DNA from 3 places in the Solibacillus sp. FSL W8-0474 genome. Region 2 is predicted to be linked to each of the others. Evidence: a T-box and tRNA genes for the amino acid it is inferred to sense, from the RefSeq annotation. Region 2 holds a T-box; the other regions hold tRNA genes.

Region 1 (10,305 bases), 530 kb from region 2:
GTCTTCTGCCAATTTATATTCATTAATAAACACATAATAACGCAATTTATAAAGCTCATATAAAAAAATACATTCAGTAAAACCGATAATTTCTTCGTATTTTTTTAATTTTTCCATTATTTCTATCGCTTTTTCATTCTCTAAGTAGTTTATATGTTTTTGTAAATCATTCAGTAATATAATAATATTCTGCTCGCTGATTTCTACATCATGTATATTAATATTCAACCGTTCCAGCAACAGACGAATTGTCTCGCTATTCGCTTCCTTATTGTTATTCTCAATTTTGCTTAAATGGGGAATTGAGCAAATCCCTGCTGCCACCTCATTTTGTGTCATTCCCAGCTTTGTACGATAGTACTTAATTAATGATCCTACTTTCATACAAATAAACGCCCCTTTCAAATAGCTAGGTATTTTATCCAGTATACTTAAATTTTTCCCAATAATCAAAAAAATGAAAATATGATAGATTCAAATAGTAATCTTATCACTCATATTTGAAAAGGGGTCAGGAAAAAATGAAAAAATTTAAAAGTACATTATTAGGTCTTTTGATGGCGGGAGCTTTAGTAAGTCCCGTACAGGCGACAACACTGAATACCGAAGATAGCTCGGCAAATAACGTCGGTCAGGAAAAATTCCGCGTATATGTTGAAGCCAATAACCAATCGGCAAAAGCATCAGCAAAAGCACAGTATTCCGTTCGCTGGGAGTTAACAGACAACGGCTTTTCTACTGAAATGAATGAAAAACAGTTCGAAGCATTACAAAAGAACAAAAATTTCACAGTTACAAAAGTTCCTGTCGTTACATTAGATACAATTAATCTGGAAAAGGATTATACATTAGAAAATAAAGAGCCGGATGCGTCGATTTATGCTAGAGCTTCCCAGCAAGTACCGTGGGGAATTAAAGCAATTTACAACAATAACTCGTTAACATCAACATCTGGCGGTAGTGGTATTAATATCGCCGTACTGGATACGGGTGTTAATACTTCTCACCGGGATCTAGCAAACAATGTGGAGCAATGTAAAGACTTTACGACTGCGACATCACTTGTGAACAATAGCTGTACTGACAGAAACGGGCATGGCACACACGTTGCCGGTTCAGCATTAGCTAATGGAGGAAGCGATAGAGGCGGTGTTTACGGTGTTGCACCAGATGCCGATCTTTGGGCTTACAAAGTATTAACAGATAGCGGTTCTGGATATTCGGATGATATTGCTGCAGCAATCCGACACGCAGCAGATCAAGCAACTTCTACTCGTACTAAAACAATCATTAATATGTCACTGGGTTCTTCAGCCAATAACAGCCTTATCTCAAGTGCTGTCAACTATGCATACAGTAAAGGTGTTTTAGTTATTGCTGCAGCCGGTAATTCAGGCTATGCGCAAGGGTCAATTGGTTATCCAGGAGCATTACCGAATGCAGTTGCAGTTGCTGCTCTGGAAAATGTACAACAAAATGGAACGTACCGTGTAGCTGACTACTCATCTCGCGGATATGCCTCAACAGCAGGTGATTATGTAATCCAGCAAGGAGATATTGAAATTTCAGCTCCAGGTTCGGCAATATATTCTACATGGCATAATGGCGGTTATAACACAATTAGCGGCACATCAATGGCTTCTCCTCATGTATCAGGTTTAGCAGCAAAAATTTGGGCTCAAAACCCGTCATGGTCTCATACGCAACTGCGCTCTAACCTACAAACAAGAGCAAAGGCTGTAGACATTAAAGGTGGTCACGGTGCCTCTACAGGCGATGACTACGCTTCAGGATTCGGTTTCGCCCGCGTTCAGTAATTAATAGAAATATAAATTAAGTTTATTAACAATAGTAGCCAAACCGAGACCACAGTTTTGGTTTGGCTGCTATTTTTTATCGTTTTAAATGAAACTATTTGATATAACATGGCGAATGTACGACGTACTTGATTACTTTACATAAAAAAACACCAATTTTCACATCTAGGAAGATGTAAAATTAGTGTTTCAAAAATTAATAACTCTAAGTAATATTCTTTATTTTTTCTAAGTATAGAGTGAATCTTTGGCAAGTCGATATTTACTGTAGAAACCTTAGAATACATCGATACCTATTAACCATACATCTAATGCTGTAACTAATGACATTAAAATTTCCATCTTAATCCCCCCTTTCCCTTAAAAATATTACTATATTTTGAAAAAAAGTAGTAATATTATTCGTATACGAATAGGAGGTAGTTTATGTTTTTATCAAATGCAGTCCGTGATGTACGTTTATTAAAAGGAATGACTCAACGGGACGTTAGCGAGGGAATTATTTCTCAAGGTACATATTCAAAGTTTGAAAAAGGAACTGCAGATATCCCTACCCAAGCATTAATAGGTATCTTGAATAATCTTAATATCGATTTGGAGGAAGTACTCTTTATCGCAAACGGCTATAGCTATACAGAAGAAGAAAAACTGTACCGTGAGTTTTTTAGATTTTCTGTTACAAATACTAATTCATTGGAAGAGTTCATTGATAAGTGTGAAAAATATTTGGAAGTAAGGAACGAATCAACAATTGCTTTCCTTCATCAAATTTCGAAATTTTTATTAGAAGCTTTTCGAAATGAGGATATATATTTCAACAAATCTCAGGCGCTTCACTTTTTAGATTTCTTTTCTAACAAAGAACAACTATTTATAAAGGACTTATATATAATAAACGCTATTTTCTTCCTTTTCCCGGTAGAAGTAGCCCATTTAACAATTGAATATGTCGAGAAATCCCTTAAAAAGTATAAAGATTTCCAATCAATTAACCGTATAGAAGTTAACTTCAGACTGAATTATAGCTTAATGTTAATAAAGGATAAATTAGAAGATAAAGCTTTGCAGCAACTTGATCTACTTATACCTAAAGTAAAAAGTTTTAAAATGCATTATCAAATGGCTATCGTCTATATACGCAAAGGAATTTGCCTATATAATTTAAATCAAAAAGAAGAAGGTGCCGACTATATCCAGCGGGGGTTATTAATATTGGAAACTATCGAAGAACATGAATTATATAGTCACATGCAAAAGGAAATTAACAAGTATCGATTAAGTAACTCGTAAATTTCCTAGGTTAACTTCTTCCAAATAAAAAAGCGTACCGATTCTTTAAATGAACCGGTGCGCTTTATTTAATGACAGATGCCCTTAATTGGCCACCCTTTTACCTGTTTACTATTATAATTCACAAGCCCAACCATCTTTATCCCCGTCTCTTGCTGCTGCATAAGCAGGGTGAGATGAGCTGACACCAGAAGGGTAATATTTACGCATTTCTGTACAGTTTTTAAATGAAGTCGGTGCTCCCGGAATAACGTAAATACCTGAGCTTACATCACCTATTGGTTTCGTAGGCGTTGTTGGTGTTGGTGTTGTTATCGGTACAATGAATTCTTTTGCATTAATCGAATACGTTTGACCATTTGTTGTAGCAACAATTGTACCTGCCTCAGCTGTTGCATAAGCTTTTGTACCGATTGTTTTAATATTTGCCACCACTTCTTTATGTGGATGACCATAGCTGTTGTCTTTTGCGTAGCTTAAAACAATCGCTTCAGGCTTAACCTTTTTCAAGAATGACAGTGAGCTACTTGTACTTGATCCGTGATGACCCGCTTTTAATACCGTTACCGACACATTATATGCCTTTGAGATTTGTGCCTCTACTTCAGTGTCAGCATCACCCATTAATAAAAATGATACATTTTTATACGTAAGCTTCAATACAATGGATGCATCGTTTGTGTTACTTGTCTTTGCATCAACTGCTAAAACTTGTGTTTTTACTTCACTATCTAAATTAATTGTTTCCCCAACAGTTGGTTCTTTATAGCGGATATTTTTACTTAAAACAGTTTCCAGTAATTTCTCATACGTCACTGTTGTATGAGATTTACCACTGTTGATAAACTCCCCTACCTCAAACGCTTGAATAACTGCATTTAACCCGCCGATATGATCTGCATCAGGATGAGTTGCGACAATGTAATCGAGCTTCTTCACATTTTGTGCTTTTAAGTACGAAACAACTGTATTGCCATAATCCTTTGTCCCGGCATCTATAAGCATTGTTTTACCATTTGGCGCCTGAATGAATATCGAGTCCCCTTGTCCTACATCTAAAAAGTGGACTTTCATTTTTTTCGATGAGTTTAGGTTTTCCTGATATTTCACTGCTCGTGCTAGAAAGGCAGAAATATGTGCGCGCGTTAAATTATTGGCTGGTTTAAACGTACCATCCTCATAACCGGTTGTAATTTTTGCTGCTGCTAATTGGCTCACGGCTTCATATGCAGTATGCCCTTTTTTCACGTCTTTGAAAGTTTTCGTACCGTTAGGCAGATCGAATGCACGTGCAATAAACGCCGCCATATGTCCACGCGTTACTTTTGTCGTCGGCTTAAACGTACCATCTGTATAGCCGTTGATAATCCCTGCTTCCACAGCAGATTGAATATAGCCACTATTGGCATGTGTTTTGGGTATATCTTTGAACTTCGTGGCACGTTTTGTACCATCCAGTCCGACAGCCTTTGCTACCATGACTGCTACTTCCTCACGCGTCACAATATCCTTCACACCATACGCTTTTTTGTCTGCAGAAATAATACCTTTATTTAATAAATAAGCTATATCATTATAGTTACTATGCTTTGGCGGTACATCAGTAAAGACCTGTTCCGCCTGTGCAGTGGTTGCTGGTAAAGACATTGATATTATAAGAATCAATGTTAGTAATGCACTAAATATTTTATTCATTTTTTAACCTCCTGCTATTAATTATAGGTTTTTTAGAATAGAAAGGAAGTTATTTTCAAATAATATATAAGGTTATTTAATACCACTTGTGGATATTTAACCCTTACTTTATAGAATGCTTCCAATATTGGAGGAGAAACATTATTGAGTCGCAACTTTAAGATGTTAAATGAATTTTTATTTTCTGATTATTGTTTATAGTATGGATTGGTAATAGGTATGTTATGTTTCAATAAAATTTTATTTTTTCATTTTTTATCTTTAATTTTGAACCAAAGCAATAGCATCGTATTCCTGACAAAAATAAAAAACATGCAGCCTATGCTACATGCTTTAAAATGACCCGTACGGGATTCGAACCCGTGTTACCGCCGTGAAAGGGCGGTGTCTTAACCACTTGACCAACGGGCCTATTTGGCTCCGAAGGCAGGACTCGAACCTGCGACCTGCCGGTTAACAGCCGGATGCTCTACCAACTGAGCTACTTCGGAATAATGAATTATTTGGTGGGCCTAAATGGACTCGAACCATCGACCTCACGCTTATCAGGCGTGCGCTCTAACCAGCTGAGCTATAGGCCCTTATTAAAAAACTGGAGCGGGTGATCGGAATCGAACCGACAACATCAGCTTGGAAGGCTGAGGTTTTACCACTAAACTACACCCGCATAAATGGTGGGTTTGGACGGAATCGAACCGCCGACACTTAGAGCTTCAATCTAATGCTCTACCAACTGAGCTACAAACCCACAAATGGCGGTCCCGACCGGGATCGAACCGGCGATCTCCTGCGTGACAGGCAGGCATGTTAACCGCTACACCACGGGACCATTTGGTTGCGGGGACAGGACTTGAACCTGTGACCTTCGGGTTATGAGCCCGACGAGCTACCACTGCTCCACCCCGCGACAATATTATTTCTTCTCTTGCTTAAATATGTATTAATACCATATAGATAAAATGGAGGAGGTAGAGGGATTCGAACCCCCGCGCGGTGTTACCCGCCTGTCGGTTTTCAAGACCGATCCCTTCAGCCGGACTTGGGTATACCTCCAAAATAATTAGATGAATCTATAAATCCATAAGATGGCTACCGAGGGAGTCGAACCCACGACCTTTCGGGTATGAACCGAATGCTCTAGCCAGCTGAGCTAGGTAGCCATAAGTATTATTTTATCTTAATTTTAATGTGGTTATTTATTGCTGATATTCTCAAGCAAGCTACATTAATATATATGGCGCGCCCGGCAGGAGTCGAACCCACAACCTTCTGATCCGTAGTCAGACGCTCTATCCAATTGAGCTACGGGCGCTTATTATTAAAAATGGTGCCGAGGGCCGGAATCGAACCGGCACGGTGATCACTCACCGCAGGATTTTAAGTCCTGTGCGTCTGCCAGTTCCGCCACCCCGGCATTTATAATATAGAAGTAATAACTACTTCAGTAATAAGCTATACATAGGATATTTTTATTCTGACAGTATATAGTTTATAAAAAACTGGTGAGCCATGAAGGACTCGAACCTTCGACCCTCTGATTAAAAGTCAGATGCTCTACCAACTGAGCTAATGGCTCTTGCATAAAATGGTGGAGGATGACGGGTTCGAACCGCCGACCCCCTGCTTGTAAGGCAGGTGCTCTCCCAGCTGAGCTAATCCTCCAAAAAAAATAAGCGAAGCGATGTCCTACTCTCGCAGGGGGAAGCCCCCAACTACCATCGGCGCTAAAGAGCTTAACTTCCGTGTTCGGTATGGGAACGGGTGTGACCTCTTTGCCATCATCACTTCACTATTGAAAGAATTTCATTCTTTCAAAACTGGATAAACGGTTCATTGAATTTGTGCAATAAAATGTGGTTAAGTCCTCGACCGATTAGTATTCGTCAGCTACATGCGTCACCGCACTTCCACCTCGAACCTATCTACCTGATCGTCTTTCAGGGGTCTTACTTACTTGCGTAATGGGAAATCTCATCTTGAGGGGGGCTTCATGCTTAGATGCTTTCAGCACTTATCCCGTCCACACATAGCTACCCAGCGATGCCTTTGGCAAGACAACTGGTACACCAGCGGTGTGTCCATCCCGGTCCTCTCGTACTAAGGACAGCTCCTCTCAAATTTCCTACGCCCACGACGGATAGGGACCGAACTGTCTCACGACGTTCTGAACCCAGCTCGCGTACCGCTTTAATGGGCGAACAGCCCAACCCTTGGGACCGACTACAGCCCCAGGATGCGATGAGCCGACATCGAGGTGCCAAACCTCCCCGTCGATGTGGACTCTTGGGGGAGATAAGCCTGTTATCCCCGGGGTAGCTTTTATCCGTTGAGCGATGGCCCTTCCATGCGGAACCACCGGATCACTAAGCCCGTCTTTCGACCCTGCTCGACTTGTAGGTCTCGCAGTCAAGCTCCCTTATGCCTTTACACTCTTCGAATGATTTCCAACCATTCTGAGGGAACCTTTGGGCGCCTCCGTTACTCTTTAGGAGGCGACCGCCCCAGTCAAACTGTCCGCCTGACACTGTCTCCTACCCCGCTAAGGGGCATGGGTTAGAAGTTCAATACAACCAGGGTAGTATCCCACCGACGCCTCCTCCGAAGCTGGCGCTCCGGGATCTCTGGCTCCTACCTATCCTGTACAAGTTGTACCAAAATTCAATATCAGGCTACAGTAAAGCTCCACGGGGTCTTTCCGTCCTGTCGCGGGTAACCTGCATCTTCACAGGTACTATAATTTCACCGAGTCTCTCGTTGAGACAGTGCCCAGATCGTTACGCCTTTCGTGCGGGTCGGAACTTACCCGACAAGGAATTTCGCTACCTTAGGACCGTTATAGTTACGGCCGCCGTTTACTGGGGCTTCAATTCACAGCTTCGCTTGCGCTAACCGCTCCTCTTAACCTTCCAGCACCGGGCAGGCGTCAGCCCCTATACGTCACCTTACGGTTTTGCAGAGACCTGTGTTTTTGCTAAACAGTCGCCTGGGCCTATTCACTGCGGCTTCTCTAGGCTATGCACCCAAAGAAGCACCCCTTCTCCCGAAGTTACGGGGTCATTTTGCCGAGTTCCTTAACGAGAGTTCTCTCGCACACCTTAGGATTCTCTCCTCGACTACCTGTGTCGGTTTGCGGTACGGGCACCTCTCACCTCGATAGAGGCTTTTCTTGGCAGTGTGAAATCAGGAACTTCGCTCATAAGAGCTCGTCATCACAGCTCAACGTTAAAGTATGCGGATTTGCCTACATACACGCCTTACTGCTTGAACACGCGCAACCAACGGCGTGCTTACCCTATCCTACTGCGTCCCCCCATTTCTCAAACGGTGAGGAGGTGGTACAGGAATATCAACCTGTTGTCCATCGCCTACGCCTATCGGCCTCGGCTTAGGTCCCGACTAACCCTGAGCGGACGAGCCTTCCTCAGGAAACCTTAGTCATACGGTGCATGGGATTCTCACCCATGTTTCGCTACTCATACCGGCATTCTCACTTCTAATCGCTCCACCAGTCCTTCCGGTCTGACTTCAACGCTATTAGAACGCTCTCCTACCACGCATACTCAAAGTATGCATCCACAGCTTCGGTGAATCGTTTAGCCCCGATACATTTTCGGCGCAGCGTCACTCGACCAGTGAGCTATTACGCACTCTTTAAATGATGGCTGCTTCTAAGCCAACATCCTGGTTGTCTAAGCAACGCCACATCCTTTTCCACTTAACGATTACTTGGGGACCTTAGCTGGTGGTCTGGGCTGTTTCCCTCTTGACTACGGATCTTATCACTCGCAGTCTGACTCCCGTGTATAAATATCCGGCATTCGGAGTTTGTCTGAATTCGGTAAAGCGAGATGCCCCCCTAGTCCAAACAGTGCTCTACCTCCGGTATTCTCAATCACGAGGCTAGCCCTAAAGCTATTTCGGAGAGAACCAGCTATCTCCAGGTTCGATTGGAATTTCTCCGCTACCCACACCTCATCCCCGCACTTTTCAACGTGCGTGGGTTCGGGCCTCCAGTGAGTGTTACCTCACCTTCACCCTGGACATGGGTAGATCACCTGGTTTCGGGTCTACGACCACGTACTAATTCGCCCTATTCAGACTCGCTTTCGCTGCGGCTCCGTCTTCTCAACTTAACCTCGCACGTAATCGTAACTCGCCGGTTCATTCTACAAAAGGCACGCTATCACCCATTAACGGGCTCTAACTACTTGTAGGCACACGGTTTCAGGATCTATTTCACTCCCCTTCCGGGGTGCTTTTCACCTTTCCCTCACGGTACTGGTTCACTATCGGTCACTAGGTAGTATTTAGCCTTGGGAGATGGTCCTCCCGGATTCCGACGGAATTTCACGTGTTCCGCCGTACTCAGGATACACTCTGGAGGGAATGAACTTTTGACTACAGGGCTTTTACCTTGTTTCGCGGACCTTTCCAAGTCGCTTCGTCTAACTCATTCTTTTGTAACTCCGTATAGAGTGTCCTACAACCCCAAAGAGCAAGCTCTTTGGTTTGGGCTCTTCCCGTTTCGCTCGCCGCTACTCAGGGAATCGAATTTTCTTTCTGTTCCTGCAGGTACTTAGATGTTTCAGTTCCCTGCGTCTGTCCTCATCACGCTATGTATTCACGTGTAGATACTATCCGATTAAAGATAGTGGGTTCCCCCATTCGGAAATCCCCGGATCAAAGCTTACTTACAGCTCCCCGAGGCATATCGGTGTTAGTGCCGTCCTTCATCGACTCCTAGTGCCAAGGCATCCACCGTGCGCCCTTATTAACTTAACCAAAAGTTAACACTTGGATAAAATCCAAGATTTAAGTTTACACGTCAATTGCTTGACTTGTTACATTTCTATAAAATAGAAATTTGTTTTATTGCTTTCAATGTCGTTTTATCCAGTTTTCAAAGAACGAATATGCTTCCTGTCTTACTTCTTCGCATATTTGCGACGAGTAACCGCAGGAGCAAGTGTTTTGAAGTATTTCATTCAATTAAGAATGAACCTTCAAAACTGAACAGCAAACGTTAATGTTTCATTCTCCATGAGAATGATTCCGAAATAATCCTTAGAAAGGAGGTGATCCAGCCGCACCTTCCGATACGGCTACCTTGTTACGACTTCACCCCAATCATCTATCCCACCTTCGGCGGCTGGCTCCATAAAGGTTACCTCACCGACTTCGGGTGTTACAAACTCTCGTGGTGTGACGGGCGGTGTGTACAAGGCCCGGGAACGTATTCACCGCGGCATGCTGATCCGCGATTACTAGCGATTCCGGCTTCATGTAGGCGAGTTGCAGCCTACAATCCGAACTGAGAACGATTTTATCGGATTAGCTCCCCCTCGCGGGTTGGCAACCGTTTGTATCGTCCATTGTAGCACGTGTGTAGCCCAGGTCATAAGGGGCATGATGATTTGACGTCATCCCCACCTTCCTCCGGTTTATCACCGGCAGTCTCCTTAGAGTGCCCAACTGAATGATGGCAACTAAGAATAAGGGTTGC
Region 2 (10,305 bases):
GGTTTAACATAAAGAAGAACATACTTAATGTGAAAATTGCGCTGATTATTATAAAACGCCATCTATATTTTGGTTTTGGTTGTTTATTCTCGATCTCTTGCACTACATTTTGCATAACGCGTTGTTTCATTATTTTTAAATCTTTTATCTCATTAGGTGTATAGTTATCCATTTAGCAGCACCTCCCATTCAATATCTTTCAATTCATCCTTTAATAATTCTTTTCCTCTTCTTAGTCGTGTTTTGATCGTACTTTCTGAAGTAGCTAGTAAAAGAGCGATCTCACTAATTTTCATATCATTAAAATAATAATAGATAAGTACTTCTCTATGTTTTAATGGCAATTCTAGGATTGCATCACCAACGATTGTTTGCTCATCTTTCCTAACCAAACCATCTGAATCTATTTTACTCGTTGAAGGAAAAATTTTTTGCAGTTGTACTTTTTTATATGTCCAGCTTTTTAAGTAATCTTTACTTTTATTAGCGGTCATTTTGTATAAAAAAGCTTTTAGTTCTCCACGTTCTTCATATTTATATTGAGCATGATAGATCTTTATAAATACTTCCTGTACAATATCCTCTGCTGCCTGGCGATCCTTTACGTAGTAATAAGCTAAACGAATTAACGGCTCTGTATAGAGATTCATTATTTCTTTTAAATCATGAATAGTTAACAAGAATACAACTCCTTTCTCTAATTATTAACGATTTCCAATATGCGAGAGTTTGGATTTATAAAAATATTTTTATGAATGTTTGGATTTCTCAGCAAGACCAATTAATAATGTGGTATATATTGTATTATTTTACATTATTTAAACGATAAAAAATAACTTTTTCCTTGTCCTCCTAAAATAAGATTAGAGTTTACCGTTATTTGAATGATGTAGCTCATTTTTAGGTTAATTTTAAAATAACGGAAATTCGTTCCTCTATTTATCTCGTTACGCAATTCAATCTGGGAGGCAAGCCGCCCGGAATCCCTGTCCCGGAACGGCAAAAAACCGAACCCTCTAAAGGATTCGGTTGCTCTTTTAAGAAATGTATTACCCGCGTAACTCTTCTATTAATTGTTTGAAGTCTTCCGGTAGTGGTGATTCAAACTCTAAATATTCTTTCGTTACTGGATGGATAAATCCTAATACACCTGCATGTAATACTTGTCCGCCGAAATCAATTGTTTTCTTTGGACCGTATTTTGGATCCCCTGCCAATGGGAAACCGATATAATTCATGTGCACACGGATTTGGTGTGTTCTTCCTGTCTCTAAGCGACATTCAACTAAAGTAAACTCACCGAAACGCTCTATCACTTGGAAGTGTGTCACAGCATGTTTGCCTTTATCTACAACCGCTTGCTTTTGGCGATCTTTTTGATCACGCCCGATTGGAGCATCAATTGTTCCTTTTTCGTGGGCAATATGACCATGTACGAGCGCTGTATATTTTCGTGTTACCGATTTATCGACTAATTGATTCACTAATCCTTCATGGGCAACATCATTTTTGGCAACCATTAATAAGCCCGAAGTATCTTTATCAATACGGTGCACAATTCCTGGACGTGCTACACCGTTAATGCCTGATAAATCTTTACAATGATGCATTAAGCCGTTTACTAAAGTACCTGAAGTATGCCCAGGTGCTGGGTGTACCACCATACCACGTGGTTTGTTTACAACTAATACGTCTGCATCTTCATAAACAATTTCTAAATCTAAATCTTCAGGAACGATTTCTAAATCTTCTACTTCAGGAACGTCTACTTCAATGACATCCCCTTGTTTTACTTTGTATTTTGCTTTTACTTTTACGCCATTTACTAAAATGCGCTCTTCCTCAAGCCAATTGCCAATTTGTGAACGTGACCATGATTCTTCCATTTGTGAAAGTGCCTTATCAATACGTTCTCCAGTAAGTTCCTCTATCGTTAATGTGACTACTGCCATTATTTCACCTTTTTCTTATCCTTTTTTTCTTCTAGAATGATCGTAATAAAGAGCATGACTACAGCAATTGTCAATGCTGCATCAGCTATATTGAAGATTGGGAAGTGATAATTGACTACCGGTATATAAACATCGACAAAATCAACAACTTCTCCACGGAATAAACGGTCAATAAAGTTTCCAACCGCACCACCTAAAAGTAGCATTAAACTAATATGATAAAGTGGCTTACCCTTTGCTTCTGTATGATTAAAATAAATAATGGCGATAATGACAGCAACTGTTACGATTGTGAACAACCACATTTGTCCTTCCAACATGCCCCATGCTGCACCACGGTTACGATGCGATAGGATGCCAAACCAAGGATCCCAAACACTGATGCGTTCACTTAATTCCATATTTTTAACGACTAGCCATTTTGTCCATTGATCTAAAATGACTGCAACTATAGCTATTCCGTAATATTTATACACAGCAAATCCTCCGTTTACGATATATCTTTCCTATCTTAACATAATTGTAGGGTTGAACGATAATTTAAACATGATAAAAGTGTCTAAAGAAGGAAAATAAAGTTCGTCTTTTAGTGAAAAGGAATCTACTTTTAAAACTTTATTAGCTAATAAATGTAGTGGCTTCTACTTATGATACGCGCTGTTCCATTTTCTGAGTGAAAAGGTTCTACTTTTCATAATAAACGTTCTACTTTCAAAACCACATTTGCTAATAAAAGCAGTGGCTTAATATAAAAAAGCTTATTTAGCCACGATAACTAAATAAGCTGCTACTTAGCTTATGCCAAAGAACAATCGAAATCCTGCCATTGTCACGACTCCGGCAATCACTGTTTTCGATAAACTTTTTGTAAGTAAAGCAATGAATAATGTCGGAATAAATACTAGCACATTCATCCATTGAACCGTAACGATTGCGTCTTCTTTCTCAAAGAATCCCTCAATTACGAGTGCCGATAATATACATACCGGTATGTAGGCAAGCCAGCGCAGGACAATTTTTGGCAATTTCATATTTTTCACTAATATAAACGGCAATACCCTAGGAATCCATGTTACTACAGCACAGCCTAAAATTAATAATACCATTGCTATAGAAGTTGTCATTTTTCCAATGCCACCCCAATCGATGCTACTACAACAGTTGATAATAGGACGGCTAAATGTCCGGGCATAAAGTAGAGCATTCCGTACATGCTGATGACCATAATGAAAATCAGCTTTATGTAATGCATTAATTTTTCTTTTGGAATACTTGCGAGTGTTAGAACAAGCAATGCCACAAACATTGCCACTAACGCATAGTCCAGCCCCCATTTTTCTGGATTCGGCAGCCATTGACCAATGACTCCACCTATAGTACACGCCGCAATCCAAGTCGTATACGCTGTAATATTTAATCCATTCATCCATTTCCCGCCAAGGCGCCCTTCTTTTCCTGCTGTAACGACAGATACACCGAACGTTTCATCGGTCAGTAATGTGCCAAAGCCTATGTTGCGCAATGTTGAATACTTAGTGAAATACGGTGCAATCGTTAAGGACATTAATAAATGGCGCAAATTTACGATGAAAATAGTGATGATAACCGCAGTAACTGGTGCACCCGCTAAATACAGTCCACAAAAGATAAACTGTGCTGATCCTGCGTATACAAGCACCGACAGTAAAAATATCTCAAGTAAAGAAATTCCAGATGCAATTCCAACGACACCAAATGCAAGACCGATACTTATATAGCCGAGTAAAGTCGGAATACAATCTTTTACCCCCTGGATGAATGTATCAGGTGTAAATAGCCTTTGTTCTACTTGTGCCAAAGCTATATCACTCCTAAATTTTTTATTTTTCAGAAAACTAAAAATGCTATAAAGAACGCCATTACCTTATCGGCAACAGCGTTCTAATTTTTTTATACGTAATAGTCTTCTACAACATCCGCACAGCGTTTACATAAAGTTGCATGTGATTCGCTCGTACCTACTGTTTCTGAAATTGTCCAGCAACGCTCACATTTTTCACCGTCTGCTTTTTCTACTACTAAAGCTGTTTTCTCTAGTACTAAAGCTTCTTCCGGTGCATTTTCTTTACTGCCGGCGATAAAGAATTGAGAAACGATAGAAAGCTGTGCAAAGTCGATATTTGCATCATTTAACAGTTCGATTGTTTCACTATCTGCATAAACTGAAATTTTTGCTTCTAATGATTTACCGATTGTTTTAGCATTACGCGCCTCTTCTAACGCTTTTAATACTTCATTTCTTACTACAATTACTTTCGCCCACTTTGTACGTAATTCGGCAAAATTTTCTTGCTCCACAGCTTCAGGGAAGTCTGTTAATTGGACAGATTGTGGTTTGCCTTCGAATTCAATGTAGCTCCATAATTCTTCTGTAGTATGTGGAATAATTGGAGTTAATAATTTTACTAACGCCATTAATGTGTCATACATTACTGTTTGCATCGCACGACGGTATTTATTATCTTTTCCTTCGATATATACAACGTCTTTTGCAATATCTAAATAGAAAGAAGATAATTCGATCGCTACGAAGTTATTCACTGTTGTATAAACTGTCGAGAAATCATAACGGTCATATGCAGCACGAACTGTTTTAATAACATCTTGTAAGCGCATATACATATATTGATCCATTTCACGTAAATCTTCATATGCCACACGGTCAGTCAGTTCGTTGAAGTCTGTAACGTTACCGTGCAGGAAGCGTAGTGTATTACGAACTTTACGGTATGTTTCAGAAACTTGCTTCAGCATATCCATTGAAATACGAACATCACCTGTATAATCAACAGATGCTACCCACATCCGAATAATATCGGCACCATATTGACCCATAACTTTGATTGGATCAATCGTGTTTCCTAGTGATTTTGACATTTTGCGTCCTTCACCGTCTAATACGAAGCCATGTGTTAATAGGCCTTTATATGGTGCATGACCATTAATGGCAACAGATGTGATTAGTGACGAGTTGAACCAGCCACGGTGTTGGTCGGAACCTTCCAAATAAAGGTCTGCCGGATATTTCATACCGCGTTCTGCAAGTACACCTTGGTGCGATGAACCTGAGTCGAACCAAACATCCATAATGTCATTTTCTTTTGTAAATTTACCGTTCGGGCTACCTTCATGCGTAAAGCCTTCCGGTAATAATTCTTTCGCTTCGCGCTGGAACCAAATATTTGAACCGTGCTCACGGAATAATTTTGAAACATGTGCAATTGTTTCAGGTGTGATAATTGGTTCGCCATTTTCTGCGTAGAAAATTGGAATTGGTACACCCCATGCACGTTGACGGGAAATTACCCAGTCACCACGGTCACGAATCATATTGTAAAGACGTGTCTCACCCCATGCAGGTGTAAACTCAGTTGCAGAAACCGCATCTAATAACTCATTACGGAACATTTCTACAGATGCGAACCATTGTGGTGTTGCACGGTAAATTACTGGTTTTTTTGTACGCCAGTCATGTGGGTATGAGTGTTGGAATTTAGAAACGCTCAATAACGCGCCTTCTTCTTTTAATTTTTCAATTACAATTGGATTAGCTTTTTCATAGAATAATCCTTCAAAGCCTGGCGCTTCATCCGTGTAGCAACCACCGTTATCGACTGGTGATAAAATATCCAAGCCGTATTGTTTACCTACTTGATAGTCATCTTCACCATGACCTGGTGCTGTGTGTACACATCCTGTACCAGCTTCAGCCGTTACGTGCTCACCAACCATTACTAATGAATCGCGTTTGTAAATTGGATGCTCCGCTACGATCATATCAAGGTCTGCGCCTTTTACTTCCTGAACGATTTGCACATCTTCCCAACCGAATGTAGAAGCTAATTTATCTAATAAATCTTTCGCTACGATATATTTGCCGCCGTTTGCTTCAACTACAGCATATGTGAATTCAGGATTTACTGAAATCCCTAAGTTTGCTGGAATTGTCCATGGTGTCGTTGTCCAAATAACAAATTTTGCATCTGCAGGAACTACACCTTTTGCATCTTTAATTCCAAATGCTACGTAGATTGAATAAGATTCAACGTCTTTATATTCAATTTCTGCTTCTGCTAATGCAGATTCAGAAGATGGTGACCAGTAAACAGGTTTTAACCCTTTGTAAATATAGCCTTTTTCCGCCATTTTACCGAAAACTTCAATTTGGCGTGCTTCAAACTCCGGTTTTAATGTGATATAAGGATTTTCCCAATCACCACGTACACCTAGACGTCGGAATTGACCTTTTTGGTTTTCAACTTGTTCATAAGCATATTTTTCACAAAGCTGACGGAATTCTGCTACCGACATCTCTTTACGCTTAACACCTTTATTCGTTAACGCCTGCTCGATTGGTAAACCGTGTGTATCCCACCCTGGAATATAAGGTACATGGAAACCTGTCATCGATTTTTGACGATTGATCATGTCTTTTAATACTTTGTTTAATGCATGCCCGATATGGATATCACCGTTAGCATATGGAGGACCATCATGTAATACATAGTGTGGACGGTCTTTTGTGCGCTCTAACACCAATTTATTGATGTCCATTTCATCCCATTGTGCCTGAACTTGCGGCTCCTTCGTTGGTAATCCTCCGCGCATCGGGAAGTCGGTTTTCGGCATTAATAACGTATCTTTATACTCTACCATTTAAAATTCCTCCTAATTATCTTATTGCTTGCTGATTACTGATTGTTGATTTCCATTCCGGGTCGGGGGCCAACACTATGTTGGTCACGAATGCGTTGTCACAGGACGTGACGATTTTAGCATTCGTTCCATCTCCCCTCCATTCCAATCAACGTTTAAGCAAATGATTTAGCGTTCTATACTAATCATAATTTTATTAACGCTCTAAAGGATTTGGATACTTTTCAAACAACAAAAAAGCCCCTCCATCCCTTATAGAAAAGGGACGAGGAGCATTAGTCTCGTGGTACCACCCTAAATTCGCTAAAAATATAGCCTCATTAGACACTGTAACGTCGTGTTCTACGAAATAGCTTACTTAACAATTACACTTTAGCTTTTGCCAGAGGAATTTCTTTATTTCGGAGGTGTCTTGGACGCCTGCTTCATAAAGTTGTAATTTCAGCTATTTAGCTCAGGAGTGATTTTCATTTTAACCTGCTTCGTTCGAGCTCTCACCGTCCTCGAATCGCTAAACCACAATGTTAAATTTACTGTCTCCGTCAACGCATGATGCATTATGCATCCTATTCATTATTTTTCAGTATATGAAAAGGCTAGATGAAATGTCAAGCCCCCACTATTAATAGACCGCATTTTCATCATTTTGACTATCTTCATTAGTCTCATGACGATTATTATCCTGTATTTCCGTTAAATCGACATCATATTCTAACAAACGATCCCAATCATCCGTATTTAACAAATCTAGTTGAGCTTCTACCAGCATTTTAAAACGATTACGGAAAACTTTAGATTGCTTTTTTAATTCGTCAATTTCAATTGCAATTTTTCGTGCTTTTGTTAAGGCATCATTTACAATACGATCTGCATTTTTCTCGGCTTCTTTGACGATTAATTTTGCCTCTTTTTCTGAGTTGCGACGTACTTCACCCGCAGCTTCCTGTGCAACGATAATCGACTTTTGTAATGTGTCTTCCAAAGAATTATAATGATTCATTTGAGTAGACATCATTTTCACTTTCTCTTCCAGATCCTTTTTCTCACGCAAAATAATTTCATAGTCTTTAATAATCTGATCTAAAAACTCATTTACTTCGTCTTCAGCGTATCCACGGAATCCACGCGTAAATTCTTTATTATGTATATCAAGAGGGGATAATGGCATATCGTTCTACTCTCCTTTTTTACGTATGTTCTTAAGAGTATTATAATCGTTTCTCTAATGAATAACATCATATTTCCCCAAAAACAGATGAAAATTTATACTTTTTGCTCTAAACGTCCTACTTGCAAACGTATTTTATCTTTTTTCGTTCGCCCTTCTGTCATGATGACTTTCATGCGTCCATAGCCGCGCGCAGAAATAATATCCCCTTCCTGTAATTCGAAGGCGACCGCTTCACGCACTGTCCAATTTACTTTTACTTTGCCTGCCTGAATTAAACTTTGCGACTTTTGCCGTGAAATATTGGTAATTGTTGCAAGTACAACATCTAAACGCATCGATGACACAGTATGTGAACTTTCACTCCATTGCTCCTCATTTAAAATATATGGTGTATCAGGGTTTACTACTTCAGCATGCACCTTTACTTTGCCAATTCCCGATAAGTTTGCTCTTACATAATCAGCTATTTCTGTTGCCAATGCAAATTGCACTGTATTTTCACTAAGTCGTATATCCCCAAACTTTCCACGATCCAAGCCAATGGACAAAAGTGCACCTAATACATCAGGATGGCGGAGCTGCACAAATTTTGATGGATAGTTTAACGAATAAACTTCTATTTGAAAATCTGATTCTTCCGGCTGTAAATAGGAAGGGGCAATCAACATGCGCTTGCGCTCTGCCTCTTCAAAAACTCCTTCTGTAAACACTTGAAGATCTTCCGATTGCTGAATGATGGATTGCACGATAAAACGTTGTCGCGGATCTAAAAAATCAGTCAGCTTTGGGGCGTAACGATCCTCTACTTCACGTTGCCAACCGATTACCTGCTCAATAAATGGTTGCTCATCTTTGCGGAAATGTTGTATTAAATGCTCCATCATTATGCCTACTTTCTTATAGAATGTCTTTCTATTTTTTCCACTTTTCTTTTAAAATAAACTTCTCGTAAAACATTAATTTATATTTCTTTATTAAAATAAAGAAAACTCCTACATTGGCAGGAGTTCTTGCAATTATATTATAAGAAAAATGCTAGTACGCTATAAACGCCACGCTCAATGAATACTAATGCAAATAAACCTACAATTGGTGAAATATCAATCATACCAATCGGCGGAATAAATTTACGGAAAAAACCTAGATAAGGTTCACATACTGTTTCAAGGAAACGACCAACTGCTGAATCTTGTAGTGCTGGAATCCAAGACATTAATATGTAACCAATCAGCATAAAGCGATACACAATAAATGCTGTATTTACAATTGAAAATATAATCATTTTTTTACCTCACAAAATTTAATTACTCAAACGTTAAATTAGAAATTTCTCCTGATACTTCTACGTTTTCTGGTGTACATAAGAAAATATCATTTCCAATACGTTGAATATCTCCACCTAAAGCATACACTGTTCCGCTTAAAAAATCGATAATTCGTTTCCCTTGGTCACGATCGATTCGCTGTAAATTAACTACGGTAGCGCGCTTGTTCTTTAAATGTTCTGCGATATCCTGTGCTTCAGCATATACTCTAGGCTCTATTAGAACAAGTTTTGAATTTTTTGATGACGATGCAGCCTGTAAACTCACAACATTGTTATGATTTTGCGTAACAACTTCATTGCGTGGTGGTTGCTGTTGCATTTTACGCTCCTTTTTCATTCGATTTTGAATGAGTTGTGGTTGTTGCTTGTGCCCTGAATCCTGGTAATACTGCTGTGAATCACTGTGTACAGCTTTTGGTGTTTGTTTTTGCGATGTTTGCGTTTGAGCTTGATCATATTCTTCTTCCAATTCCTCTAAATAGAAGAATTTATCAAAAATGTTTTTAATGCTCACATTAAACCCTCCTTAACCAACAAGAGCTGTTCCAATCCTAACAAATGTCGCCCCTTCTTCAACTGCAATTTCGTAGTCATTTGACATGCCCATCGATAATTCAGTACAAGGTACATTTGGTATGTTCAATTGTGACATTTCCTGTTGCAATTGTTTTAACTGTTTAAACACTTGTCTTATAACGGTTTCGTCTTCTGTAAAAGGAGCCATTGTCATTAAACCCACTACTATAATCTTTGAAAATTGCTCAAGTTGCTTCACAAAATCCAGCGCTTGCTGCTTCGTTAAGCCATGTTTCGATTCCTCTCCCGAAACATTCACCTGTATAAAACATTTCACAGCTTTTGTAGCTCTTTTCTCAATTTCCTCAGCTAAGCTTAAACGATCAAGCGAATGTAAATAGTCGATATCATTAATGACTTGTTTTACTTTTCTCGTCTGCAGGGAGCCAATATAATGCCAGGAAACATTTGAATTTATAGATTGTAATTTATTCATTAAGCCTTCAGGGCGATTTTCTCCCAAGTTTGTTAGCCCAGCTTCTATAGCCTCTTTAGTACGAGCGATATCTACTTCTTTTGTCACTGCGATAATGTTTACTGTTTGATCTGTATTTGCTCGTTGTTTAGCGTTTACTATTTGTTTT
Region 3 (10,305 bases), 2.0 Mb from region 2:
AATTAGTACGTGGTCGTAGACCCGAAACCAGGTGATCTACCCATGTCCAGGGTGAAGGTGAGGTAACACTCACTGGAGGCCCGAACCCACGCACGTTGAAAAGTGCGGGGATGAGGTGTGGGTAGCGGAGAAATTCCAATCGAACCTGGAGATAGCTGGTTCTCTCCGAAATAGCTTTAGGGCTAGCCTCGTGATTGAGAATACCGGAGGTAGAGCACTGTTTGGACTAGGGGGGCATCTCGCTTTACCGAATTCAGACAAACTCCGAATGCCGGATATTTATACACGGGAGTCAGACTGCGAGTGATAAGATCCGTAGTCAAGAGGGAAACAGCCCAGACCACCAGCTAAGGTCCCCAAGTAATCGTTAAGTGGAAAAGGATGTGGCGTTGCTTAGACAACCAGGATGTTGGCTTAGAAGCAGCCATCATTTAAAGAGTGCGTAATAGCTCACTGGTCGAGTGACGCTGCGCCGAAAATGTATCGGGGCTAAACGATTCACCGAAGCTGTGGATGCATACTTTGAGTATGCGTGGTAGGAGAGCGTTCTAATAGCGTTGAAGTCAGACCGGAAGGACTGGTGGAGCGATTAGAAGTGAGAATGCCGGTATGAGTAGCGAAACATGGGTGAGAATCCCATGCACCGTATGACTAAGGTTTCCTGAGGAAGGCTCGTCCGCTCAGGGTTAGTCGGGACCTAAGCCGAGGCCGATAGGCGTAGGCGATGGACAACAGGTTGATATTCCTGTACCACCTCCTCACCGTTTGAGAAATGGGGGGACGCAGTAGGATAGGGTAAGCACGCCGTTGGTTGCGCGTGTTCAAGCAGTAAGGCGTGTATGTAGGCAAATCCGCATACTTTAACGTTGAGCTGTGATGACGAGCTCTTATGAGCGAAGTTCCTGATTTCACACTGCCAAGAAAAGCCTCTATCGAGGTGAGAGGTGCCCGTACCGCAAACCGACACAGGTAGTCGAGGAGAGAATCCTAAGGTGTGCGAGAGAACTCTCGTTAAGGAACTCGGCAAAATGACCCCGTAACTTCGGGAGAAGGGGTGCTTCTTTGGGTGCATAGCCTAGAGAAGCCGCAGTGAATAGGCCCAGGCGACTGTTTAGCAAAAACACAGGTCTCTGCAAAACCGTAAGGTGACGTATAGGGGCTGACGCCTGCCCGGTGCTGGAAGGTTAAGAGGAGCGGTTAGCGCAAGCGAAGCTGTGAATTGAAGCCCCAGTAAACGGCGGCCGTAACTATAACGGTCCTAAGGTAGCGAAATTCCTTGTCGGGTAAGTTCCGACCCGCACGAAAGGCGTAACGATCTGGGCACTGTCTCAACGAGAGACTCGGTGAAATTATAGTACCTGTGAAGATGCAGGTTACCCGCGACAGGACGGAAAGACCCCGTGGAGCTTTACTGTAGCCTGATATTGAATTTTGGTACAACTTGTACAGGATAGGTAGGAGCCAGAGATCCCGGAGCGCCAGCTTCGGAGGAGGCGTCGGTGGGATACTACCCTGGTTGTATTGAACTTCTAACCCATGCCCCTTAGCGGGGTAGGAGACAGTGTCAGGCGGACAGTTTGACTGGGGCGGTCGCCTCCTAAAGAGTAACGGAGGCGCCCAAAGGTTCCCTCAGAATGGTTGGAAATCATTCGAAGAGTGTAAAGGCATAAGGGAGCTTGACTGCGAGACCTACAAGTCGAGCAGGGTCGAAAGACGGGCTTAGTGATCCGGTGGTTCCGCATGGAAGGGCCATCGCTCAACGGATAAAAGCTACCCCGGGGATAACAGGCTTATCTCCCCCAAGAGTCCACATCGACGGGGAGGTTTGGCACCTCGATGTCGGCTCATCGCATCCTGGGGCTGTAGTCGGTCCCAAGGGTTGGGCTGTTCGCCCATTAAAGCGGTACGCGAGCTGGGTTCAGAACGTCGTGAGACAGTTCGGTCCCTATCCGTCGTGGGCGTAGGAAATTTGAGAGGAGCTGTCCTTAGTACGAGAGGACCGGGATGGACACACCGCTGGTGTACCAGTTGTCTTGCCAAAGGCATCGCTGGGTAGCTATGTGTGGACGGGATAAGTGCTGAAAGCATCTAAGCATGAAGCCCCCCTCAAGATGAGATTTCCCATTACGCAAGTAAGTAAGACCCCTGAAAGACGATCAGGTAGATAGGTTCGAGGTGGAAGTGCGGTGACGCATGTAGCTGACGAATACTAATCGGTCGAGGACTTAACCACATTTTATTGCACAACTCAATGAAACGTTTATCCAGTTTTGAAAGAATGATTCTTTCAAAGGGTTCCAAGACATAAGCTGTATTGGAAGCCGAAAATAGTGAAGTGATGATGGCAAAGAGGTCACACCCGTTCCCATACCGAACACGGAAGTTAAGCTCTTTAGCGCCGATGGTAGTTGGGGGCTTCCCCCTGTGAGAGTAGGACGTCGCTTCGCAAAAATATGGAGGATTAGCTCAGCTGGGAGAGCATCTGCCTTACAAGCAGAGGGTCGGCGGTTCGAGCCCGTCATCCTCCACCATTTCTAAATGCCGGTGTAGCTCAGTTGGTAGAGCAACTGACTTGTAATCAGTAGGTCGAGGGTTCGACTCCTTTCGCCGGCACCATTTAGAGAGCCATTAGCTCAGTTGGTAGAGCATCTGACTTTTAATCAGAGGGTCGAAGGTTCGAGTCCTTCATGGCTCACCAGTTTTATATTGTCTGCTGCGGGTGTGGCGGAATTGGCAGACGCACTAGACTTAGGATCTAGCGCCGCAAGGCGTGGGGGTTCGACTCCCTTCACCCGCACCATTTTAATTTCAAATACTGTCAGAGTAAAAATATCTTATGCATTTTGCGGAAGTAGTTCAGTGGTAGAACACCACCTTGCCAAGGTGGGGGTCGCGAGTTCGAACCTCGTCTTCCGCTCCAAAAATGCCGGGGTGGCGGAACTGGCAGACGCACAGGACTTAAAATCCTGCGGTGAGTGATCACCGTGCCGGTTCGATTCCGGCCCTCGGCACCATCTTTACTATATAATTTGCGCCCGTAGCTCAATTGGATAGAGCGTCTGACTACGGATCAGAAGGTTGTGGGTTCGACTCCTGCCGGGCGCGCCAAATTTCGGAATGTAGCTCAGCTTGGTAGAGCACTTGGTTTGGGACCAAGGGGTCGTAGGTTCGAATCCTGTCATTCCGACCATTATTTAAGGGGCCTTAGCTCAGCTGGGAGAGCGCCTGCCTTGCACGCAGGAGGTCAGCGGTTCGATCCCGCTAGGCTCCACCATAAATATGTAACCAATAAAGATCCTGGCGGTGTAGCTCAGCTGGCTAGAGCATTCGGTTCATACCCGAAAGGTCGTGGGTTCGACTCCCTCCGCCGCTATCTTAAGGACCTTTAGCTCAGTTGGTTAGAGCAGACGGCTCATAACCGTCCGGTCACAGGTTCGAGTCCTGTAAGGTCCACCAGTTAAATCAATAGTAATTATGGAGGTATACCCAAGTCTGGCTGAAGGGATCGGTCTTGAAAACCGACAGGCGGGTAACACCGCGCGGGGGTTCGAATCCCTCTACCTCCTCCATTTATTTACTGGGTAGCTAAAGCAGGGTTAAAGAAAATAGTATTATCGCGGGGTGGAGCAGTGGTAGCTCGTCGGGCTCATAACCCGAAGGTCACAGGTTCAAGTCCTGTCCCCGCAACCAAATGGTCCCGTGGTGTAGCGGTTAACATGCCTGCCTGTCACGCAGGAGATCGCCGGTTCGATCCCGGTCGGGACCGCCATTTGTGGGTTTGTAGCTCAGTTGGTAGAGCATTAGATTGAAGCTCTAAGTGTCGGCGGTTCGATTCCGTCCAAACCCACCATTTATGCGGGTGTAGTTTAGTGGTAAAACCTCAGCCTTCCAAGCTGATGTTGTCGGTTCGATTCCGATCACCCGCTCCAGTTTTTAAAATAAGGGCCTATAGCTCAGCTGGTTAGAGCGCACGCCTGATAAGCGTGAGGTCGATGGTTCGAGTCCATTTAGGCCCACCAAATAATTCATTATTCCGAAGTAGCTCAGTTGGTAGAGCATCCGGCTGTTAACCGGCAGGTCGCAGGTTCGAGTCCTGCCTTCGGAGCCATTTTATATTCATGGGGACATACTCAAGAGGCTGAAGAGGCGCCCCTGCTAAGGGTGTAGGTCGCGTAAGCGGCGCGAGGGTTCAAATCCCTCTGTCTCCGCCATGGGCCCGTTGGTCAAGTGGTTAAGACACCGCCCTTTCACGGCGGTAACACGGGTTCGAATCCCGTACGGGTCATACATAAGAAGAGAAAAACGCTAAGTACCTAGAAAAGTACTTAGCGTTTTTTATATACTTTAATAATATGGTTCTATAATATTAAGAAGAGACAAATGAATAAAAGTGTGTTTTAATTTGGCAAGCAATAAAGCATAGTACAAATCCCGTGAAATAACTGCTTATTTGAATTAACAATGTCCTAGAAAGCTTTTATTGTATACTTATAGGTAAACCTTTCAACAATGAGATTGATGTAGTCTCCTTCGTTCTAATACAGAAATAATACCATTGGAGCTTTTCTAAAAGCGAGGATATAAAGACTAAGTAATTAAAGTAATAGAGGGATTAGATAACAAATCTACTCATTTTATATTACATTAATTAAATTTATTTTTTGAAATATATAGTTAAAAGTACATGAAATACCATATAAATTTAAATGTTATTATTCAGAAATAATATTCATAATATACAAATATGATTTATATTTATAAAAAATGAAAACAACTATTGAAAAAATGGAGAAAAAATATTAAAATTTCGTTATGCTAAGTAATCGGTTTTATTAGAAATTGAGACAAGTTATTGTAAACATAGAAAAAAATATTATTTTTGAAAAAATTTTTAAAAAGAGTATTGCATTATTTCGAGAATACTGATATTATAAATCTTGTCCTTAAGAGAAAGGATAAACATTACATAAACTAAAAGATGAATATCCCATGGAGGATTAGCTCAGCTGGGAGAGCACCTGCCTTACAAGCAGGGGGTCGGCGGTTCGAGCCCGTCATCCTCCACCATTTCTAAATGCCGGTGTAGCTCAGTTGGTAGAGCAACTGACTTGTAATCAGTAGGTCGAGGGTTCGACTCCTTTCGCCGGCACCATTTAGAGAGCCATTAGCTCAGTTGGTAGAGCATCTGACTTTTAATCAGAGGGTCGAAGGTTCGAGTCCTTCATGGCTCACCAGTTTTATATTGTCTGCTGCGGGTGTGGCGGAATTGGCAGACGCACTAGACTTAGGATCTAGCGCCGCAAGGCGTGGGGGTTCGACTCCCTTCACCCGCACCATTTTAATTTCAAATACTGTCAGAGTAAAAATATCTTATGCATTTTGCGGAAGTAGTTCAGTGGTAGAACACCACCTTGCCAAGGTGGGGGTCGCGAGTTCGAACCTCGTCTTCCGCTCCAAAAATGCCGGGGTGGCGGAACTGGCAGACGCACAGGACTTAAAATCCTGCGGTGAGTGATCACCGTGCCGGTTCGATTCCGGCCCTCGGCACCATCTTTACTATATAATTTGCGCCCGTAGCTCAATTGGATAGAGCGTCTGACTACGGATCAGAAGGTTGTGGGTTCGACTCCTGCCGGGCGCGCCAAATTTCGGAATGTAGCTCAGCTTGGTAGAGCACTTGGTTTGGGACCAAGGGGTCGTAGGTTCGAATCCTGTCATTCCGACCATTATTTAAGGGGCCTTAGCTCAGCTGGGAGAGCGCCTGCCTTGCACGCAGGAGGTCAGCGGTTCGATCCCGCTAGGCTCCACCATAAATATGTAACCAATAAAGATCCTGGCGGTGTAGCTCAGCTGGCTAGAGCATTCGGTTCATACCCGAAAGGTCGTGGGTTCGACTCCCTCCGCCGCTATCTTAAGGACCTTTAGCTCAGTTGGTTAGAGCAGACGGCTCATAACCGTCCGGTCACAGGTTCGAGTCCTGTAAGGTCCACCAGTTAAATCAATAGTAATTATGGAGGTATACCCAAGTCTGGCTGAAGGGATCGGTCTTGAAAACCGACAGGCGGGTAACACCGCGCGGGGGTTCGAATCCCTCTACCTCCTCCATTTATTTACTGGGTAGCTAAAGCAGGGTTAAAGAAAATAGTATTATCGCGGGGTGGAGCAGTGGTAGCTCGTCGGGCTCATAACCCGAAGGTCACAGGTTCAAGTCCTGTCCCCGCAACCAAATGGTCCCGTGGTGTAGCGGTTAACATGCCTGCCTGTCACGCAGGAGATCGCCGGTTCGATCCCGGTCGGGACCGCCATTTGTGGGTTTGTAGCTCAGTTGGTAGAGCATTAGATTGAAGCTCTAAGTGTCGGCGGTTCGATTCCGTCCAAACCCACCATTTATGCGGGTGTAGTTTAGTGGTAAAACCTCAGCCTTCCAAGCTGATGTTGTCGGTTCGATTCCGATCACCCGCTCCAGTTTTTAAATAAGGGCCTATAGCTCAGCTGGTTAGAGCGCACGCCTGATAAGCGTGAGGTCGATGGTTCGAGTCCATTTAGGCCCACCAAATAATTCATTATTCCGAAGTAGCTCAGTTGGTAGAGCATCCGGCTGTTAACCGGCAGGTCGCAGGTTCGAGTCCTGCCTTCGGAGCCATTTTATATTCATGGGGACATACTCAAGAGGCTGAAGAGGCGCCCCTGCTAAGGGTGTAGGTCGCGTAAGCGGCGCGAGGGTTCAAATCCCTCTGTCTCCGCCATGGGCCCGTTGGTCAAGTGGTTAAGACACCGCCCTTTCACGGCGGTAACACGGGTTCGAATCCCGTACGGGTCATACATAAGAAGAGGAAAAGCTAAGTACTTAGAAAAGTACTTAGCTTTTTTGTATATAAGGAGATGACAATTTGACAGAGCTTTTAAAAATGTTTGATAAAGACTATAAAGAAATAGGTGTTGAACATCGTGAAATAATTCATGAAAGAGGATATTGGCATGAAGTATTCCATTGTTGGGTTATTGAAAAAATTAATGCAGAGTGGCATATTTACTTTCAACTGAGAAGTAAATATAAAAAGGATTACCCATGCCAATACGATATTACTGCTGCTGGTCATTTACTTTCTACAGAAACTGTAGAAGATGGAGTGCGAGAGCTTGAAGAGGAAATAGGTATTACTGCTAAGTTTTCACAATTAAAATCATTCGGAGTAATTCCATATAGTATCGAAAATGAATTAATAAAAGATAATGAATTTGCCAATATTTTTGTTTTTGAGTTGGTAGGAGGATTTGAGCAGTTTTCCATTCAACGTGAAGAAGTTGATGGAATGTATCGTGCTAAATGGGAACATTTTATGCAATTGGCTCAAGAAGCAGTGAAGGAAGTTGAAGTGACAGGATATCGCTATGAAAATGATGTTAAATGTTTTGAAGTGAAAAATATTAGTTTAAAACAAATGTCTACATTACCGAGAATGTACTTGAGTGAGTTAATTTCTAGAATGAAAAATTTTATGGAAGCACCCTAAATGATTAGGAATGCTTCCTTTTTTTTATAGTGCAATATCGATTGATTTTGAAAAATCATCCTTTCACCAATTATATTTGAAAATAAAAATTCAATTTATAACAAATTTCAATTGACCTTTACGTTACGTCATCCTTTATAGTACTAAATAAGAGGTGATGGCATGCTAGTAAATGAGTTGGCAAAGTTATCTGGTGTAAGTGCACGAACATTAAGGTACTATGATGAAATTGACTTGTTAAAGCCTTCAGCGGTCGAGCAAAATGGTTATAGAAAATATAATCAATCTGATATTGATCGACTTCAACAAATTCTATTTTATCGGGAGCTAGATTTTAAGCTAGAGGAGATTAAAAATTTATTAAACGATCCAAATTTTGAAGTAAAAGAAGTGTTAAAAAAACAATACGGGCTTATACAAAAAAAAAGAAATTATCTCGATAATTTACTTGAGACAATAAATCAAACAATCAATATGTTGGAAGGGGATATTAAAATGACAAATGAAGAGAAGTTTAAAGTGTTCAAAAATAAATTAGTGGAAGAAAACGAACAAAACTATGGGCAGGAAATTCGTGAAAAATATGGTGAGGAACAAGTTGAAGCAAGCTACGGCAAACTGAAAAATATGTCAGAAGAACAATACGAAGCTATGCAGCAGTTAGAGAAGCAGTTGTTTGAACGTTTAAAAGAAGCGATGGAACAAGGAGATACTACTTCAGCAATTGCTATGGAGGTTGCAGAGCTTCATAAACGTTGGTTAAGCTTTTCTTGGGCAAAATATACGAAAGAAGCGCATCTAGGATTAGCACAAATGTATATATACGATGAGCGCTTTATTTCGTATTATGATCAACAGGTTGGTAAAGGTGCTACTCTATTTTTGCATGATGCAATTAGTGCATATACAGCGATTAAATAAGTAGAGATGTTTTAGAAATCCTCATTTAGGTAATATTTAATTACCAGATAAAAGGGGGATTTAATATGAATAGCGATCAATTACAACAATTACGTCACACATTAGAGGATGAGCTTGCGACATTAGAGCAGTTTATCAATGAAGAACTGCCTGTTGAGGAAACAGAGTTATCCGCGATTGATAATCATCCAGCTGATGCAGCTACGGATTTGACAACAGTTATAACGGAACTTACGTTAAATGAATTGAAGGAAGAAGAAATCGAGAGAATTAAAACCGCATTAACTGCAATGGATGAGGGTACATATGGAAAATGTGCTGTATGTGGTGAAAACATTCCGTTTGGACGTTTAGAAGCGATTCCTACAGCTTTAACATGTGTTGATCATGCAGAAAAAGAAAATGTGGAATAATAAAAGAGGCATGTTGATGACAACATGCCTCTTTACTTTTAAAGAAAATATGAAAACAATAAACCAATCGCCAAAAGGAAACCAAAAATAGTGTTCGTTTGTGCAGTAAACTTCATAGCAGGCATTACTTCTAAAGGCTTTTCTTTAGCACGGAATAGTTTAATGGAATCGATTGGCTTTTTCGCACTTAATAATACAAGTAAAGCCCATGGTGTTAAATGCCCAAGAAAAACGAGACCTACTATCCAAATATAAGATACAACAAAAAATGCAGCAAGTATCGTTACGGCGTTATGACGGCCGACCAATATAGCCATCGTTTTGCGACCGCCTTCAGTATCTCCTACTATGTCACGGATGTTATTGGAAAGCATAATTGCTCCCACTAAAATCATACTAGGAACTGAGATTAATACTGCATCGAGTGTTACTTCCCCTGTTTGAATATAGAAGGCGATTAAAATAATACCCATCCCCATAACAGCTCCGGAAACTAACTCCCCAAAAGGTGAATAGGCAATCGGATATGGACCACCTGTATACAAGTAGCCAATAAGCATGCAAACAAGACCAACAGCTACTAACCACCACGAAGTCATCGCACATATGTATATGCCTAGAAGCATCGCCACTCCATAAAAGCTTAGCGCAATCATCATAATTGTCTTCGGTGCTACACCGTGCCGGACAATTGTACCCCCAATGCCGACTGAATTTTCGTTATCCAGTCCAAGCTTATAATCATAATATTCATTGAACATATTTGTAGCTGCCTGAATGAGCATACTAGCTATAAGCATTGCAAAAAACAATCCAAAATGAATTGTTTCATGGTCTATTGCAAGTGCCATTGAAGTACCTAGTAATACTGGTACAAATGAAGCTGTTAATGTATGGGGACGCGTTAAATGCCACCAAACTTTAAACCCTTTGTCCGCTTCAACGACTTTTGTCATAAAAAAACGCTCCTTACCAAATACAATTATCTAAACTATTGTAAAGCAATTACAACAAAAAGAACAGAGTGAAGCATGAATACATGTAACGATTGCTTGAAAAATGGTATGATAGGAGAGGTATTATTTAGAGAACGAACGCAAATAAATTGAGCAAATTATAAAAATTTTAGCACGTATTAAAAAACGTGGTAATTGCATCATACTTAGTGAATTTGCAACATGACGGAGGGAATTTTCATGCAACACAAGTGGTACAACGCCACTGAAATCGAAGTAGGCTTAAATTCAAAACAAATTTTTTATATAGAAACAATCGAAGTAAGTCGTTTATCCGCTTTAGCGTTTTTTGCAGCGGGTGAAAAGAAATATAAAGGAAAACGCAATTACTGGCAAAATCGTGAAAAAACTTTCACTTTGGTCGGTTTAGGTCATGCATACACAATAGAAAATAATGCATCTGACTCCCGTTTTGATTTAGTTGAGCAACATTGGAAAAAG

The links. The T-box of region 2 lies ahead of ileS (isoleucine--tRNA ligase). A T-box ahead of a tRNA ligase gene usually reads a tRNA of that ligase, here a tRNA-Ile.
Region 1: it has a tRNA-Ile gene. The T-box ahead of ileS (isoleucine--tRNA ligase) is inferred to sense a tRNA for this amino acid. The anticodon was not compared.
Region 3: it has a tRNA-Ile gene. The T-box ahead of ileS (isoleucine--tRNA ligase) is inferred to sense a tRNA for this amino acid. The anticodon was not compared.

The regions. Positions count from the first base shown of each region.
Region 1 covers NZ_JBBOQJ010000001.1:400,803-411,107, reverse strand. Annotated here, with positions in the region: gene NYE67_RS02075 (helix-turn-helix domain-containing protein) at 1-384, opposite strand, end outside; gene NYE67_RS02070 (S8 family peptidase) at 522-1,817, shown strand; gene NYE67_RS02065 (helix-turn-helix domain-containing protein) at 2,244-3,107, shown strand; gene NYE67_RS02060 (S-layer homology domain-containing protein) at 3,222-4,802, opposite strand; tRNA gene NYE67_RS02055 (tRNA-Glu) at 5,142-5,213, opposite strand; tRNA gene NYE67_RS02050 (tRNA-Asn) at 5,218-5,293, opposite strand; tRNA gene NYE67_RS02045 (tRNA-Ile) at 5,307-5,383, opposite strand; tRNA gene NYE67_RS02040 (tRNA-Gly) at 5,396-5,469, opposite strand; tRNA gene NYE67_RS02035 (tRNA-Phe) at 5,475-5,550, opposite strand; tRNA gene NYE67_RS02030 (tRNA-Asp) at 5,556-5,631, opposite strand; tRNA gene NYE67_RS02025 (tRNA-Met) at 5,635-5,709, opposite strand; tRNA gene NYE67_RS02020 (tRNA-Ser) at 5,763-5,855, opposite strand; tRNA gene NYE67_RS02015 (tRNA-Met) at 5,889-5,962, opposite strand; tRNA gene NYE67_RS02010 (tRNA-Arg) at 6,038-6,114, opposite strand; tRNA gene NYE67_RS02005 (tRNA-Leu) at 6,128-6,216, opposite strand; tRNA gene NYE67_RS02000 (tRNA-Lys) at 6,303-6,378, opposite strand; tRNA gene NYE67_RS01995 (tRNA-Val) at 6,389-6,464, opposite strand; rRNA gene rrf (5S ribosomal RNA) at 6,476-6,591, opposite strand; rRNA gene NYE67_RS01985 (23S ribosomal RNA) at 6,656-9,584, opposite strand; rRNA gene NYE67_RS01980 (16S ribosomal RNA) at 9,871-10,305, opposite strand, start outside.
Region 2 covers NZ_JBBOQJ010000001.1:933,616-943,920, reverse strand. Annotated here, with positions in the region: gene NYE67_RS04620 (hypothetical protein) at 1-172, opposite strand, end outside; gene NYE67_RS04615 (sigma-70 family RNA polymerase sigma factor) at 165-680, opposite strand; gene NYE67_RS04610 (RluA family pseudouridine synthase) at 1,050-1,952, opposite strand; gene lspA (signal peptidase II) at 1,952-2,428, opposite strand; gene NYE67_RS04600 (AzlD domain-containing protein) at 2,744-3,076, opposite strand; gene NYE67_RS04595 (AzlC family ABC transporter permease) at 3,073-3,789, opposite strand; gene ileS (isoleucine--tRNA ligase) at 3,882-6,647, opposite strand; T-box leader at 6,906-7,202, opposite strand; gene NYE67_RS04585 (DivIVA domain-containing protein) at 7,270-7,815, opposite strand; gene NYE67_RS04580 (YlmH family RNA-binding protein) at 7,911-8,699, opposite strand; gene NYE67_RS04575 (YggT family protein) at 8,840-9,100, opposite strand; gene NYE67_RS04570 (cell division protein SepF) at 9,123-9,659, opposite strand; gene NYE67_RS04565 (YggS family pyridoxal phosphate-dependent enzyme) at 9,672-10,305, opposite strand, start outside.
Region 3 covers NZ_JBBOQJ010000001.1:2,950,616-2,960,920, reverse strand. Annotated here, with positions in the region: rRNA gene NYE67_RS15070 (23S ribosomal RNA) at 1-2,233, shown strand, start outside; rRNA gene rrf (5S ribosomal RNA) at 2,332-2,447, shown strand; tRNA gene NYE67_RS15060 (tRNA-Val) at 2,456-2,531, shown strand; tRNA gene NYE67_RS15055 (tRNA-Thr) at 2,541-2,616, shown strand; tRNA gene NYE67_RS15050 (tRNA-Lys) at 2,623-2,698, shown strand; tRNA gene NYE67_RS15045 (tRNA-Leu) at 2,716-2,800, shown strand; tRNA gene NYE67_RS15040 (tRNA-Gly) at 2,846-2,920, shown strand; tRNA gene NYE67_RS15035 (tRNA-Leu) at 2,926-3,014, shown strand; tRNA gene NYE67_RS15030 (tRNA-Arg) at 3,032-3,108, shown strand; tRNA gene NYE67_RS15025 (tRNA-Pro) at 3,114-3,190, shown strand; tRNA gene NYE67_RS15020 (tRNA-Ala) at 3,199-3,274, shown strand; tRNA gene NYE67_RS15015 (tRNA-Met) at 3,300-3,373, shown strand; tRNA gene NYE67_RS15010 (tRNA-Ile) at 3,380-3,456, shown strand; tRNA gene NYE67_RS15005 (tRNA-Ser) at 3,477-3,569, shown strand; tRNA gene NYE67_RS15000 (tRNA-Met) at 3,616-3,690, shown strand; tRNA gene NYE67_RS14995 (tRNA-Asp) at 3,694-3,769, shown strand; tRNA gene NYE67_RS14990 (tRNA-Phe) at 3,775-3,850, shown strand; tRNA gene NYE67_RS14985 (tRNA-Gly) at 3,856-3,929, shown strand; tRNA gene NYE67_RS14980 (tRNA-Ile) at 3,943-4,019, shown strand; tRNA gene NYE67_RS14975 (tRNA-Asn) at 4,033-4,108, shown strand; tRNA gene NYE67_RS14970 (tRNA-Ser) at 4,121-4,211, shown strand; tRNA gene NYE67_RS14965 (tRNA-Glu) at 4,214-4,285, shown strand; tRNA gene NYE67_RS14960 (tRNA-Val) at 4,992-5,067, shown strand; tRNA gene NYE67_RS14955 (tRNA-Thr) at 5,077-5,152, shown strand; tRNA gene NYE67_RS14950 (tRNA-Lys) at 5,159-5,234, shown strand; tRNA gene NYE67_RS14945 (tRNA-Leu) at 5,252-5,336, shown strand; tRNA gene NYE67_RS14940 (tRNA-Gly) at 5,382-5,456, shown strand; tRNA gene NYE67_RS14935 (tRNA-Leu) at 5,462-5,550, shown strand; tRNA gene NYE67_RS14930 (tRNA-Arg) at 5,568-5,644, shown strand; tRNA gene NYE67_RS14925 (tRNA-Pro) at 5,650-5,726, shown strand; tRNA gene NYE67_RS14920 (tRNA-Ala) at 5,735-5,810, shown strand; tRNA gene NYE67_RS14915 (tRNA-Met) at 5,836-5,909, shown strand; tRNA gene NYE67_RS14910 (tRNA-Ile) at 5,916-5,992, shown strand; tRNA gene NYE67_RS14905 (tRNA-Ser) at 6,013-6,105, shown strand; tRNA gene NYE67_RS14900 (tRNA-Met) at 6,152-6,226, shown strand; tRNA gene NYE67_RS14895 (tRNA-Asp) at 6,230-6,305, shown strand; tRNA gene NYE67_RS14890 (tRNA-Phe) at 6,311-6,386, shown strand; tRNA gene NYE67_RS14885 (tRNA-Gly) at 6,392-6,465, shown strand; tRNA gene NYE67_RS14880 (tRNA-Ile) at 6,478-6,554, shown strand; tRNA gene NYE67_RS14875 (tRNA-Asn) at 6,568-6,643, shown strand; tRNA gene NYE67_RS14870 (tRNA-Ser) at 6,656-6,746, shown strand; tRNA gene NYE67_RS14865 (tRNA-Glu) at 6,749-6,820, shown strand; gene NYE67_RS14860 (NUDIX hydrolase) at 6,891-7,514, shown strand; gene NYE67_RS14855 (MerR family transcriptional regulator) at 7,677-8,435, shown strand; gene NYE67_RS14850 (TraR/DksA C4-type zinc finger protein) at 8,501-8,848, shown strand; gene NYE67_RS14845 (1,4-dihydroxy-2-naphthoate polyprenyltransferase) at 8,887-9,804, opposite strand; gene NYE67_RS14840 (isochorismate synthase) at 10,045-10,305, shown strand, end outside.